DNA from 2 places in the Pseudokineococcus sp. 5B2Z-1 genome. Region 2 is predicted to be linked to the other one. Evidence: predicted binding sites of a transcription regulator. Region 2 holds the regulator's gene; the other holds the start of a gene.
What was found. Region 2 encodes HrcA, which represses chaperone genes, less so after heat shock. Its sites were predicted from a motif close to GNTNGCACTCGGNNNNNCCGAGTGCNANC; they were not measured.

Region 1: a site for HrcA is predicted at 1,435-1,463, ahead of groES (co-chaperone GroES). Genes of this name have one in related genera too.

The regions. Positions count from the first base shown of each region.
Region 1 covers NZ_JBBHZG010000006.1:157,666-163,299, forward strand. Annotated here, with positions in the region: gene groL (chaperonin GroEL) at 1-808, opposite strand, end outside; gene groES (co-chaperone GroES) at 1,020-1,313, opposite strand; gene WDV85_RS14810 (class I SAM-dependent methyltransferase) at 1,535-2,809, shown strand; gene tsaD (tRNA (adenosine(37)-N6)-threonylcarbamoyltransferase complex transferase subunit TsaD) at 2,833-3,879, opposite strand; gene WDV85_RS14820 (DedA family protein) at 3,984-4,685, opposite strand; gene WDV85_RS14825 (GNAT family N-acetyltransferase) at 4,682-5,263, opposite strand; gene tsaB (tRNA (adenosine(37)-N6)-threonylcarbamoyltransferase complex dimerization subunit type 1 TsaB) at 5,260-5,634, opposite strand, start outside.
Region 2 covers NZ_JBBHZG010000003.1:497,351-502,984, forward strand. Annotated here, with positions in the region: gene WDV85_RS10805 (Gmad2 immunoglobulin-like domain-containing protein) at 1-368, shown strand, start outside; gene dnaJ (molecular chaperone DnaJ) at 437-1,555, opposite strand; gene hrcA (heat-inducible transcriptional repressor HrcA) at 1,667-2,698, opposite strand; gene WDV85_RS10820 (TIGR03557 family F420-dependent LLM class oxidoreductase) at 2,888-3,910, opposite strand; gene WDV85_RS10825 (DUF3097 domain-containing protein) at 4,090-5,019, shown strand; gene WDV85_RS10830 (DUF4870 domain-containing protein) at 5,347-5,634, shown strand, end outside.

The sequences.
Region 1 (5,634 bases), on a different contig from region 2:
TGAAGGTGCCGCGGATCTTGTTGACGACGAGGGTCGAGAGGGCCTCGCCGTCGACGTCCTCGGCCACGACGAAGAGCGGCTTGGAGGTCTCCAGCACCTTCTCCAGCAGCGGCAGGAGGTCCTGCACGGCGCTGATCTTGCCGGTGTGGACGAGCACGTGGGCGTCCTCGAGGACGGCCTCCATGCGCTCGTTGTCCGTGACGAAGTACGGCGAGATGTAGCCCTTGTCGAGCTGCATGCCCTCGGTGAACTCGAGGTCCATGGCCGCCGTCGTCGACTCCTCGACGGTGATGACGCCGTCCTTGCCGACCTTGTCGAACGCCTCGGCGATGAGCTCGCCGATGGTGCGGTCCTGGCTGGAGATCGCGGCGACGTGGGCGATCTCGTCCTTGCCCTCGACGTCGCGGGCGGCGCCGCGCAGCGCGTCGCCGACGGCCGTGACGGCCGCGTCCATGCCCCGCTTGAGGGCGCCCGGGGCGGCGCCGGCGGCGACGTTGCGCAGGCCCTCGTGGACGAGCGCCTGGGCGAGGACGGTCGCGGTCGTCGTGCCGTCGCCCGCGATGTCGTTGGTCTTGGTGGCGACCTCCTTGGCGAGCTGGGCGCCGAGGTTCTCGTACGGGTCCTCGAGCTCCACCTCGCGGGCGATCGTCACGCCGTCGTTGGTGATGGTGGGTGCGCCCCACTGCTTGTCGATGACGACGTTGCGGCCGCGGGGGCCGAGCGTCACCTTCACGGCGTCGGCGAGGGCGTCGACGCCGCGCTCGAGCGCGCGGCGGGCCTCGTCGTCGAACTGCAGGGTCTTGGCCATGGTGCTCCGTCCTGGTCGGGGCTCGCGCTGGAGCCCGCGGGAGAGTCGTGCGGTGCGGCGCGGTCGCGCTCGGGGCCCGTCGCCCGTCGGCTGTCGTGCGGGGCCCCGGACGCACGTCGCCCCGGGGACCGGCGGACCGGTCCGCCGGGGCGGTCGTGCGGGCGCGCGGCCCGAGCGGGGCCGCGGTGCGCCGTCGTGCCGGGGGCTGGTGTCAGCCGACGACGGCGAGGACGTCGCGCGCGGAGAGGATGAGCAGGTCCTCACCGCCGTACTTGACCTCGGTGCCGCCGTACTTGGAGTAGATGACCTTCTCGCCGACCTTGACGTCGACCGGCACGCGCTGGCCGTTGTCGTCGACGCGGCCCGGGCCCACCGCGAGGACCTCGCCCTCCTGGGGCTTCTCCTTCGCGGTGTCCGGGATGACCAGACCCGACGCGGTCGTCTGCTCGGCCTCGACGGCCTTGACGACGATGCGGTCCTCGAGCGGCTTGATGGAGACCGACACTGTGCGGACCTCTCCTTCGTGGTGGTTCACGTGACGGGGGCAGGCGGTGCGGGCTGGAGCCGTCCGCCGTCGCGGGGGTCGGCCGGTCCTGCCGTCTCGCCGACCGCGACTCTAGGGCGGGGTTAGCACTCGGTCAATCCGAGTGCCAGCCCTGCACCCGCTCCCGGGAGGCGGCCGCGGCGGCGGGTCCCGAGGTCGCCGCCCGTGCCACCATCGCCGCCGTGGACGACCCCGCCGTCGCCGGCCTCGCGGCGGTGCTCTCCCCCGCCGGCCAGGCCCTGCTGGCCTCCCTGCCGCCCTACGACGACGAGGGCGCCCTCGCGCTCGGGCAGCGGCTGCGCGCGGCCGGCCACGACCCCGTGCTCGTGGCGGGCGCCCTCACCCAGAGCCGCCTGCGCGCCCGGGCGCGCGCCAAGTTCGGGCCCTTCGCCGACGACATGCTCTTCACGGCGGCCGGTCTCGAGCAGGCCACCCGGCTCGAGGTGGCCGCCCGGCACGCGCGCCGCTTCGCCGCCGCGGGGCTGGGCCGGGTGGCGGACCTCGGGTGCGGCCTCGGCGGGGACGCCCTGGCGCTGGCCGGGCTCGGCGTCGACGTCCTCGCCGTCGACCGCGACGAGCCCACGGCCGCGGTGGCGGCGGCGAACCTGCGGCGCTTCCCCGGCAGCGAGGTGCGCTGCGAGGACGTCGCGGCCACCGACCTCACGGGCGTCGACGGCGCCTGGCTCGACCCGGCGCGCCGCGACGCCGGCGGGCGCCGGGTCCTCGACCCGCGGCGGGCGAGCCCGCCGCTGTCCTTCGCCGTCGACCTGGCGCAGCGCCTGCCCGTGGGGGTGAAGACGGCGCCGGGCATCGACCACGACCTCGTCCCCGGTCCGGTCGGCGGCCCGGGCGGCGGCCCTCTCGGTGGCCCGGTCGGTGACGCTGGCGCGGCGACGCCCTGGGAGTGCCAGTGGACGTCGGTCGACGGCGACGTCGTCGAGGCGGCGCTGTGGTCGCCGGCGCTGGCCCGCCCGGGCGTGCGGCGCAGCGCCGTCGTCGTCCGCGGCGGCGCCGCGGCCGTCGTCGACGACGCGCACGACCCCTTCGCCGGCGGCGCCCCGCCCGTCGGCCCCGTGGGCGGGTACCTCTACGAGCCCGACGGCGCCGTCGTGCGGGCCGGGCTCGTCGGCGCCGTCGTGGCGGCCCTCGACGGCCGGCTCGTCGACCCCTCGATCGCCTACGTCACGGCCGACCGGCACCTCGAGCTGCCGTCGGCGACGGGCTACGCCGTCGACGAGGTGCTCCCCTTCGGCCTCAAGCCGCTGCGCGCGCGCCTGCGCGAGCGGGGCGTCGGCCGCCTCGTCGTCAAGAAGCGCGGCACCGCCGTGGAGCCCGAGGAGCTGCGCCGCCGCCTCGGCCGGCTCGAGGGCCCGCACGAGGCCGTCGTCGTGCTCACCCGGGTCGCGGGGCGCCAGAGCGCGCTGCTGTGCCGGGCGCTGCCCCGCCCCGCCGCCTGAGAGGGCCTGGCCCCCGGGTGCGCTCAGCCCGCGACGAGCACCGTCCCGACCGGCAGCGAGGAGTCCCCGCCCAGCCCCGGCCCCGACGGCGGGAGCCCGCGCGCGACGACCTGCGCCCCGAGAGCGGCGACCATCGCGCCGTTGTCGGTGCACAGCCGCAGCCGGGGCACGCGCAGCGCGACGCCGGCCTCCGCGCACCGCTCGGCGAGCAGCTCGCGCAGCCGCCCGTTGGCCGACACCCCGCCGCCCAGCAGGAGCGTCTCGAGGCCGTGCGCGCGGCACGCGTCGACGGCCTTGCGGGTGAGGACGTCGCAGACGGCCTCCTGGAAGGAGGCCGCGACGTCGGCCACCGGCACCGGGCGGCCCGACGCCTCGCAGGCCCGCACCCAGCGGGCGACGGCCGTCTTGAGGCCGGAGAAGGAGAAGTCGAAGCGGTGGCGCTCGAGGTCGCGGGCCGACGTCAGGCCCCGCGGGAAGGCGACGGCCCGCGGGTCCCCGTCCGCCGCGGCGGCGCTGATGGCCGGCCCGCCCGGGTAGGGCAGCCCCAGCAGGCGGGCGGTCTTGTCGAAGGCCTCCCCCGCCGCGTCGTCGACCGTCTCGCCGAGCAGGCGCACGTCGCTCGCGACGTCGACGACGTGGAGCAGGGAGGTGTGCCCGCCGGAGACGAGCAGCGCGCCGCACGGCGTCGGCAGCGGCCCGCCGTCGAGGGCGCACACCGCGACGTGGGCGTCGAGGTGGTTGACGCCGTAGAGCGGCACGTCGAGCGCCCAGGCGAGGGCCTTGGCGGCGCCGACGCCGACGAGGAGGGCGCCGGCGAGCCCGGGCCCGGCGGTCACCGCGACGGCGTCCACGTCGGCGAGCGTGACGCCGGCGTCCTCGCAGGCGCGGCGGAGCGTCGGGACCATCGCCTCGAGGTGCGCCCGGCTCGCGACCTCGGGCACGACGCCGCCGAAGCGGGCGTGCTCCTCGACGCTGCTCGCGACGGCGTCGGCGAGCAGGGTCGTGCCGCGCACGAGGCCGACACCCGTCTCGTCGCAGGACGTCTCGATCCCGAGGACGAGCGGCTCCACCCCGGGCGCCGGTGGGCGGCCGGGCTGCAGCAGACGGGCCCGGGACGCGGTCCCCACGACCTCGGCGCTCGCAGGAGCCTCCTCGCCCACCGTCCTCCCTCCGCTCACAGGGCCTCCTTCACGTCGCCGCGGGCGCGGGCCCGCCGCACGCGGCTGCGGACGAACAGGGCGAGGAGCACGGCCAGCACGGCGATGAACGCGTAGTCGAGGTACTGGGCGTACTCCTCGACGCGCTCGAACTGCGACCCGAGGGCGTACCCCCCGCCGACGAGCAGGGCGTTCCAGAGCAGGGAGCCCGCGGCCGTGAGGAGGCAGAAGCGCAGCAGCGGCATGCGCGTGGTCCCCGCAGGGATGGAGACGAGGCTGCGCACGCCCGGCACGAGGCGGCCGAAGAACACCGACGCGCCGCCGTGGCGGTGGAACCAGCCGACGGCGTGCTCGACCTCCTCGCGGTCGACGAGGGGGATGCGCGCCATGACGGCGACGGCGCGCCGCTCGCCGAGCGCCCGGCCGGCGGCGTAGAGCGCGAGGGCCCCGACGAGGGAGCCGAGCGTGGCGGCCGCCAGCGCGAGCACGAGGTCCATGCCGCCCTGCGCGGCGATGAAGCCGGCCAGCGGCAGGGTGACCTCGCTCGGCACGGGGGGCACGACCGTCTCGAGGACGGTCGCGACGAAGACGCCGGGCTCGCCGATGGCGGCGATGAAGCGCGCCAGCGCGCCGGACAGACCGGTGAGACCGCCGACGGCGTCGTCGACCGACGTGGCGGCCAGGACGGCGGGGGCCGCGTCGAGGAGGGCGGGGCTCATGCGGGGCGGGCTCCGGGATCGGTGTCGTCGGCGGCGTCGGGCTCGTCGGTGGAGGGGGTGGGCGGCGGGGTCGTGCGGCGGCGCAGCACGAGGGCGTCGGCGCCGGGGCCGTAGTAGTCGCGGCGCCGGGCCAGCTGCTCGAAGCCGTGGCGGGCGTACAGGCGCCGCGCCGGGGCGTTCCCGGCGTCGACCTCGAGCAGCAGCGCGGTCGCGCCGAGGGCGGCCGCGTGCTGCTCGCACGCCGCGAGGAGGGCGTCCCCGAGCCCGCGGCCGCGCGCCCACGGGGCGGTGGCGATGGTCTGCACGTCCGCGTCGGCGCCGGCGGCGGCCGCGACCGCGTAGCCGGCGAGCGCCCCGTCGGCCGTGCGGGCCACCCAGGCGCCGCGGCCGGGGGCCGCCAGCTCGGACCAGAAGAGCTCCGCGCTCCAGGCCGTCGGCCCGAAGAGGTCGGCCTCGAGGGCCGCGACGTCCGCGACGTCCCACCAGCGCAGGCGCGCGAGGCGGACCGGGTCGCTGGCACCCGACTCGGGCGCGACGGCGGCGAGGTCGACGGCGGCGGGCGCCGTGGACGGGCTCACCGCACCGCGCCGGCGGCGGTCGGCGGACGGCGCGGGGACGGCGCCGGACGGTCGGCCGTGGCGACGGCGTCGGGGCGGCGCAGGTAGAGCGGCTCCACGGGCACGAGGCCGAGGTGGCCGCGCCCGGCGAGCGCGTCGGCGGCCACGAGGCCGAGGGCCGCGGCCGCCGGGTCGAGGAGGTCCTCGACCCCCGGCAGGGCCGGCAGGTGCTCGCCGTAGAGGTGGACGCCGCGTCCCGCCCAGGCGGGGGCGCGCCCGGCGACGTCGGCCGCGGCGGCGACGCCCGGGCCGTCCACGAGGCGCAGCGCCGTCGCGCCCCTCCCGGCGCCCTGCTCCCCGTCCCCGCCGGTCGTCTCGTAGACGGCCCAGTG
Region 2 (5,634 bases):
AGGCCTCGGCCGTCGGCGTGGCGGCCGAGACCACGGCCTCGGCCCCCCGCGTCGCGCTCTCCGGCCCCGCGGAAGGGGCCGCGCTGCCCGCCGGCTGCACCGTGCACCTCGTCGGGACCGCCACGAGCGCCGCCGAGGCGACGGTCGTCTGGCAGGTGCGCACGGGGACCCGGACCGTCCTGCAGGGCTCGTCCGTCGTCGCGGGCGCGGACGGCACGGCCGCGGCCCTCGGCGCGCAGGGCTCGTGGGAGGCCTTCGTCGACCTGCCCGCCGGCAGCTACACGGTCCGCGTCGAGATCCCCGACGACTCCGACGGCGAGGGCGGAGGCATGCCCGCGGTGGAGCGGAGCTTCACGGTCGGGGCCTGACGGGCGCCCGCCGCACGCCCGCTGCCCTGACCGTCCGACCCGGCGCCCCGCAGGGGGCGCCGGGTGCGTCACCGCCCCGAGATGAGGTCCCGCAGACGGCCGAACACCCCGCCGCCGGCGCTCGTCAGGCGGCCCTCGGCCGCCTCCTCGCCCCGCATCTCGGCGAGCTGGCGCAGCAGCTCCTCCTGGCGCTCGTCGAGCCGGGTCGGGGTCTGCACGTCCACGTGGACGAGCAGGTCGCCGCGGCCGCCGCCGCGCAGGTGCCCGACGCCGAGACCCCGCAGCGTGTGCACCTCGCCCGACTGGGTGCCCGCGCGCACGTCCACGGACTGCGAGCCGTCGAGGGTGTCGACGGACAGGGTCGTGCCCAGCGCGGCCGCGGTCATCGGCACCTGGACCGTGCAGTGCAGGTCGTCGCCGCGACGGGTGAAGGTCTCGTGGTCGCGCTCGACGACCTCGACGAAGAGGTCGCCGGGCGGGCCCCCGCCGAAGCCGACCTCGCTCTGGCCGGCCAGCTGGATGCGGGTCCCGGTGCTGACGCCCGGGGGGATGCGGACCGTGAGGGTGCGCCGCTCCTGCACGCGCCCCTCCCCGGCGCACTCCGGGCACGGGTTCGGGATGGTCGTGCCGAAGCCGCCGCAGTTCGGGCACGGCGCGGTCGTCATGACCTGGCCGAGGAAGCTGCGCACCTGGCGCTGCACCTGGCCGCGGCCGCCGCAGACCTCGCACGTGCGCGGCGAGGTGCCGGGCTGGCAGCACGACCCCTGGCACGTGGAGCAGACGACGGCCGTGTCGACCTGGAGCTCGCGGTCGGCGCCGAAGACGGCGTCGCGCAGGTCGACCTCGACGCGCACCAGCGCGTCCTGGCCCCGGCGGGCCCGCGAGGCCGGGCCCCGACCGCCGCCCCCGGCCGCGCCGCCGAAGAAGGTCTCGAAGATGTCGCTGAAGCCGAAGCCCCCGCCCGCTCCCCCGCCGCCGAAGCCGCCGAGGCTCTCGCCGCGGTCGTAGGCGCGGCGCTTCTCGGGGTTGGACAGCACGTCGTAGGCCGCGGACACGTCCTTGAAGCGGTCGGCCTCGCCGGGGTTGACGTCCGGGTGCAGCTTGCGCGCCAGCTTCCGGTACGCCTTCTTGATGTCCTCGGTGGAGGCGTCGCGCGGGACGCCGAGGGCCTCGTAGTGGTCGCTCACCAGGGGTGCTCGCTCCTGTCGGGGTCAGGTCCGTGGGTCGGGACGGCGGCCGCCGGCGCTCGGGCCGGGGACGCACGGGCGGGCGGGGCCACCGGGCGCCCGCCCGCCGGGTCAGCTGCCGATGATGCGGGACACGTAGCGGGCCACCGCCCGGACGGCGGCCATGGTCGTCGGGTAGTCCATGCGCGTGGGGCCGAGGACGCCGAGGTGGGCGACCACCTGGCCGCCCGAGCCGTAGCCGCTCGTCACCACCGAGGCGTCGAGGAGCCGGTCGTGCTCGAGCTCGCGCCCGATGCGGACGGACACGCCGCCCGCGGCCGCCGCGGCGTCGTCGGCCATCTCCCCGAGCAGCCGCAGGAGGACGACCTGCTCCTCGATGGCCTCGAGGACCGGCGAGATGGACTGGGGGAAGTCGGTGCCCGCGCGCGCGAGGTTCGCCGTGCCCGCGAGGACGACGCGCTCCTCGCGCTCGGCGGACAGCGAGTCCTCGAGCGCCCGCAGGACAGCGCGCACGACGTCGCGGTCCTCCGGGCGGAAGCGCTCGGGCAGGGCCGGGAGGCGGGCGACGACGTCGGAGAGCCGGGCGCCCGCGGACGCCTCGCCGAGGCGCGTGCGCATCTCGGCGACGAGGGTCTCGGGCACCTCGTGCCCGACCTCGACCGTGCGCTGCTCGACCCGCCCGGAGTCGGTGATGAGGACGAGCAGCAGGCGCGGGCCGCCGAGCGGCACCAGCTCCACGTGGCGGACGGTCGCCCGGCTGAGGGACGGGTACTGGACGACGGCGACCTGGCGCGTGAGCTGGGCGAGCGCCCGCACGGTCCGCGTGAGGACGTCGTCGAGGTCCGTCGCGTCGTCCAGGAGGGTCGAGATGGCCCGCCGCTCCGCCGGGGACAGCGGCTTCACCGTGGAGAGCCGGTCGACGAAGGCGCGGTAGCCCTTGTCCGTGGGGACGCGGCCGGCGCTCGTGTGCGGCTGGGCGATGTAGCCCTCCTCCTCGAGGACGGCCATGTCGTTGCGGATGGTGGCGGGCGAGACCCCGAGGCTGTGGCGCTCGACGAGGACCTTGGAGCCGACCGGCTCCCGGGTCGCGACGTAGTCCTCGACGATGGCCCGCAGGACCGCCAGCCGCCGCTCGTCGCTCACCCGTGCACCTCCGCCCTCGTCCGCCCGCCGCGGCTGCGCGCCGCCGGGCCGGCGCGGCTCGCCCCGCGCCTGGCACTCCTCGGTCGTGAGTGCCAAGCCTACGCCCGCGCGGCGGGCGGCCCGGCACGGCGCCCGGGAGGCGCCGCGCCGGGCCGGACCGCGAGGGTCGCGGAGGACGCGGGGGCCGGCTCAGCCGCGGACGGCGCCGAGCACGCGGTCGGCGAGCCCCGGGCCCTGCGCGTCCTCGCTCGGCGTGAGAGCGCGCAGCGGCTCGGCCAGCTCGCGCCGGAAGAAGTCCATGAAGCCGTCGGGGTCCGGCCCCGCGTTCATGGTGACGACGTGGTCGAAGCCGGCGTCGACGAACTGCTGGGCCACCTCGAGGTGGCGGGCGACGTCGGGCCCGCAGGCGAACTGCTGCTGGATCTGCTCGAGGGTGACGCTCTGGGTCGCGGCGTCGAAGTTGACGGGGTTCGGCAGCTCGGACATGACCTTCCAGCCCGTCAGCGCCCACCGCGTCTTCTCCCAGACCGCCTGCGCGGCGCTCTCGGCGTCGGGCGCCCAGGCCAGCGGCACCTCGGCGTAGGCGGGCCCCTCGCCCCCGAGGCGCTTCCACGTGGCGACCATGTCGCCCTTCGGCTCCGTGGCGAACAGGCCGTCGCCCAGCTCGGCGGCGATGCGCGCGGACGCCGGGCCGCTGGCCGCGACGGCGACGGCGGGCAGCTCGTCGGGCAGGTCGAAGACGCGGGCGTCCTCCAGCTGCAGGTGCTTGCCCTCGTAGGAGCGGTACCCGCCCTGCCAGAGCAGGCGGATGATCTCCAGGGCCTCGCGGAAGCGCTCGTGGCGGCCGCGCACGCTGGGGAAGTGCTGGCCCCCGACGACGTGCTCGTTGAGGCGCTCGCCGGCGCCGACGCCGAGCGTGAAGCGCCCGTCCGAGATGATCTGCATCGTGGCGGCGGCCTGGGCGATGACGGCCGGGTGGTAGCGGACGCTCGGGCACGTCACGCCCGTCGCCAGGCGCAGCGTCGACGTCCTCGCCGCGATGTTGGCGAGCAGCGCCCACGTGAAGCCGCTGTGCCCCTGGGTGTCGAGCCAGGGGTGGAAGTGGTCGCTCATCTCGACGAAGTCGAAGCCGGCCTTCTCGGCCTCCACGGCCTGCCGGACGATCTCCTTCGGGTCGAAGGCCTCGGTCGCGAGCTTGTAGCCGATCTGCATGGTGGTCCTCCGCGGTGGTCCTCTGGGCTGGTCCGGTGGGCGCCCGCGGTGCGGATCCCCCGAGGTCGCGGGGAGGGCGGCGGGGCTGCTCGCGCCTCCACGCTAGGAGCGCCGCCGGGGTGGCGCACGCGGGCGCGGCGCCGCTGCGGCCGCACCCGCGCGGGCTAGCGTCGGTGCGCATGAGCAGCACGACCTCCGGCGCGCGCCCCGGCGACCGGTACGGCTCCGACGTCCTGTCCGGCGACTGGCGGGTCCCCCGCCGCGGGCGCAGCACCGAGCTCGCGGCCGAGCGCGGCCTCGTCGTCGAGGACGCCGAGACGGGGTGGACGGGCGCCGTGGTCCGCGTGGAGAAGGCCGGCGGCACGCACGTCGTCCACCTCGAGGACCGGCGCGGGCGCACGCGGGGGTTCCCGATGGGCCCGGGCTTCCTCGTCGAGGGGCGCCCCGTCCTCCTCGTGCCGCCGCGGCGCGCACCGGGCGGGCTGGCGGGGGGCGGGCCGGGCTCGTCGTCGGCGTCCCCGGGGCTGCGCCCGGGCCGCACGGCCAGCGGCTCCACGGCCGTCGCCGGCCACCGCGCCCGGGTCGCCCGCGGCAGCCGCATCTGGGTCGAGGGCCGCCACGACGCCGAGCTCGTCGAGAAGGTGTGGGGCGACGACCTGCGCGTGGAGGGCGTCGTCGTCGAGCCGCTCGACGGCGTCGACGACCTCGCGGGCGCGCTGGCGGCCTTCGCCCCCGACCCCGGCCGCCGCGTCGGCGTCCTCGTCGACCACCTCGTGGCGGGCAGCAAGGAGACGCGCGTCGTGGACGCGGCGCTCGCCGACCCGCGGTGGCGGGGGCTCGTGCACGTCGTCGGGCACCCCTTCGTGGACGTCTGGGCGGCCGTCCGGCCGGCGTCGCTGGGGCTGCGCGCGTGGCCCGAGGTCCCGCGCGGCACCTCGTGGAAGCACGGCGTGCTCGCCGCGCTCGGGTGGCCGCACGCCGACCAGCGCGACGTCGCCCACGGCTGGAAGCGGATCCTCGGCGCCGTGACGACGATCGCCGACCTCGAGCCGTCCCTGTCGGGCCGCGTCGAGGAGCTCATCGACTTCGTCACCGCCCCCGACGCCTGAGCACCCGGCGCCCTGAGCCCCCCACGACCGAGCCCCCCACGACCGAGCCCCCCACGACCGAGCCCCCCACGACCGAGCCCCCCACGACTGAGCCCCCCACGACCGAGCCCCCCACGACTGAGCCCCCCACGACCGAGCCCCCCACGACCGAGCCCCCCACGACCGAGCCCCCCACGACCGAGCCCCGACGCTCCGGGTGCCTCCGCCGCGCCGGTGGCCGACGCCGCCTCGAGGGGGGCGACCGCGCGCCGGTCGGCCGCGGCGGTCGCCCGACCCCTAGCGTGGGGACCCGGGCGCGACCCGCGCGGCCCGAGTGAGGAGCCTCCGGTGTCCGACCAGCAGCCCCGCGGCGACGAGCCCCGCGCCGAGCAGCCCCCGACCGGGTGGTCGCCCCCGCCGCAGCCGCCGTCGTCCCCGGCGGGGTCCGACGGACCGGGCACCGGGAGCGGTGGCGCCTCCACCGGCCCCCGCGGCGGCGGCGCGCCGCAGGGCGACCCCTTCGCCGGGGGCCCCTACGGCGGCGGCGACCAGCGGACCGCCGGCACCTACGGCTCCGGCTACGGCCAGCAGGCCCCGCGTCCCGCGGGGACGGACGACCTGCGTCCGGCCGACCAG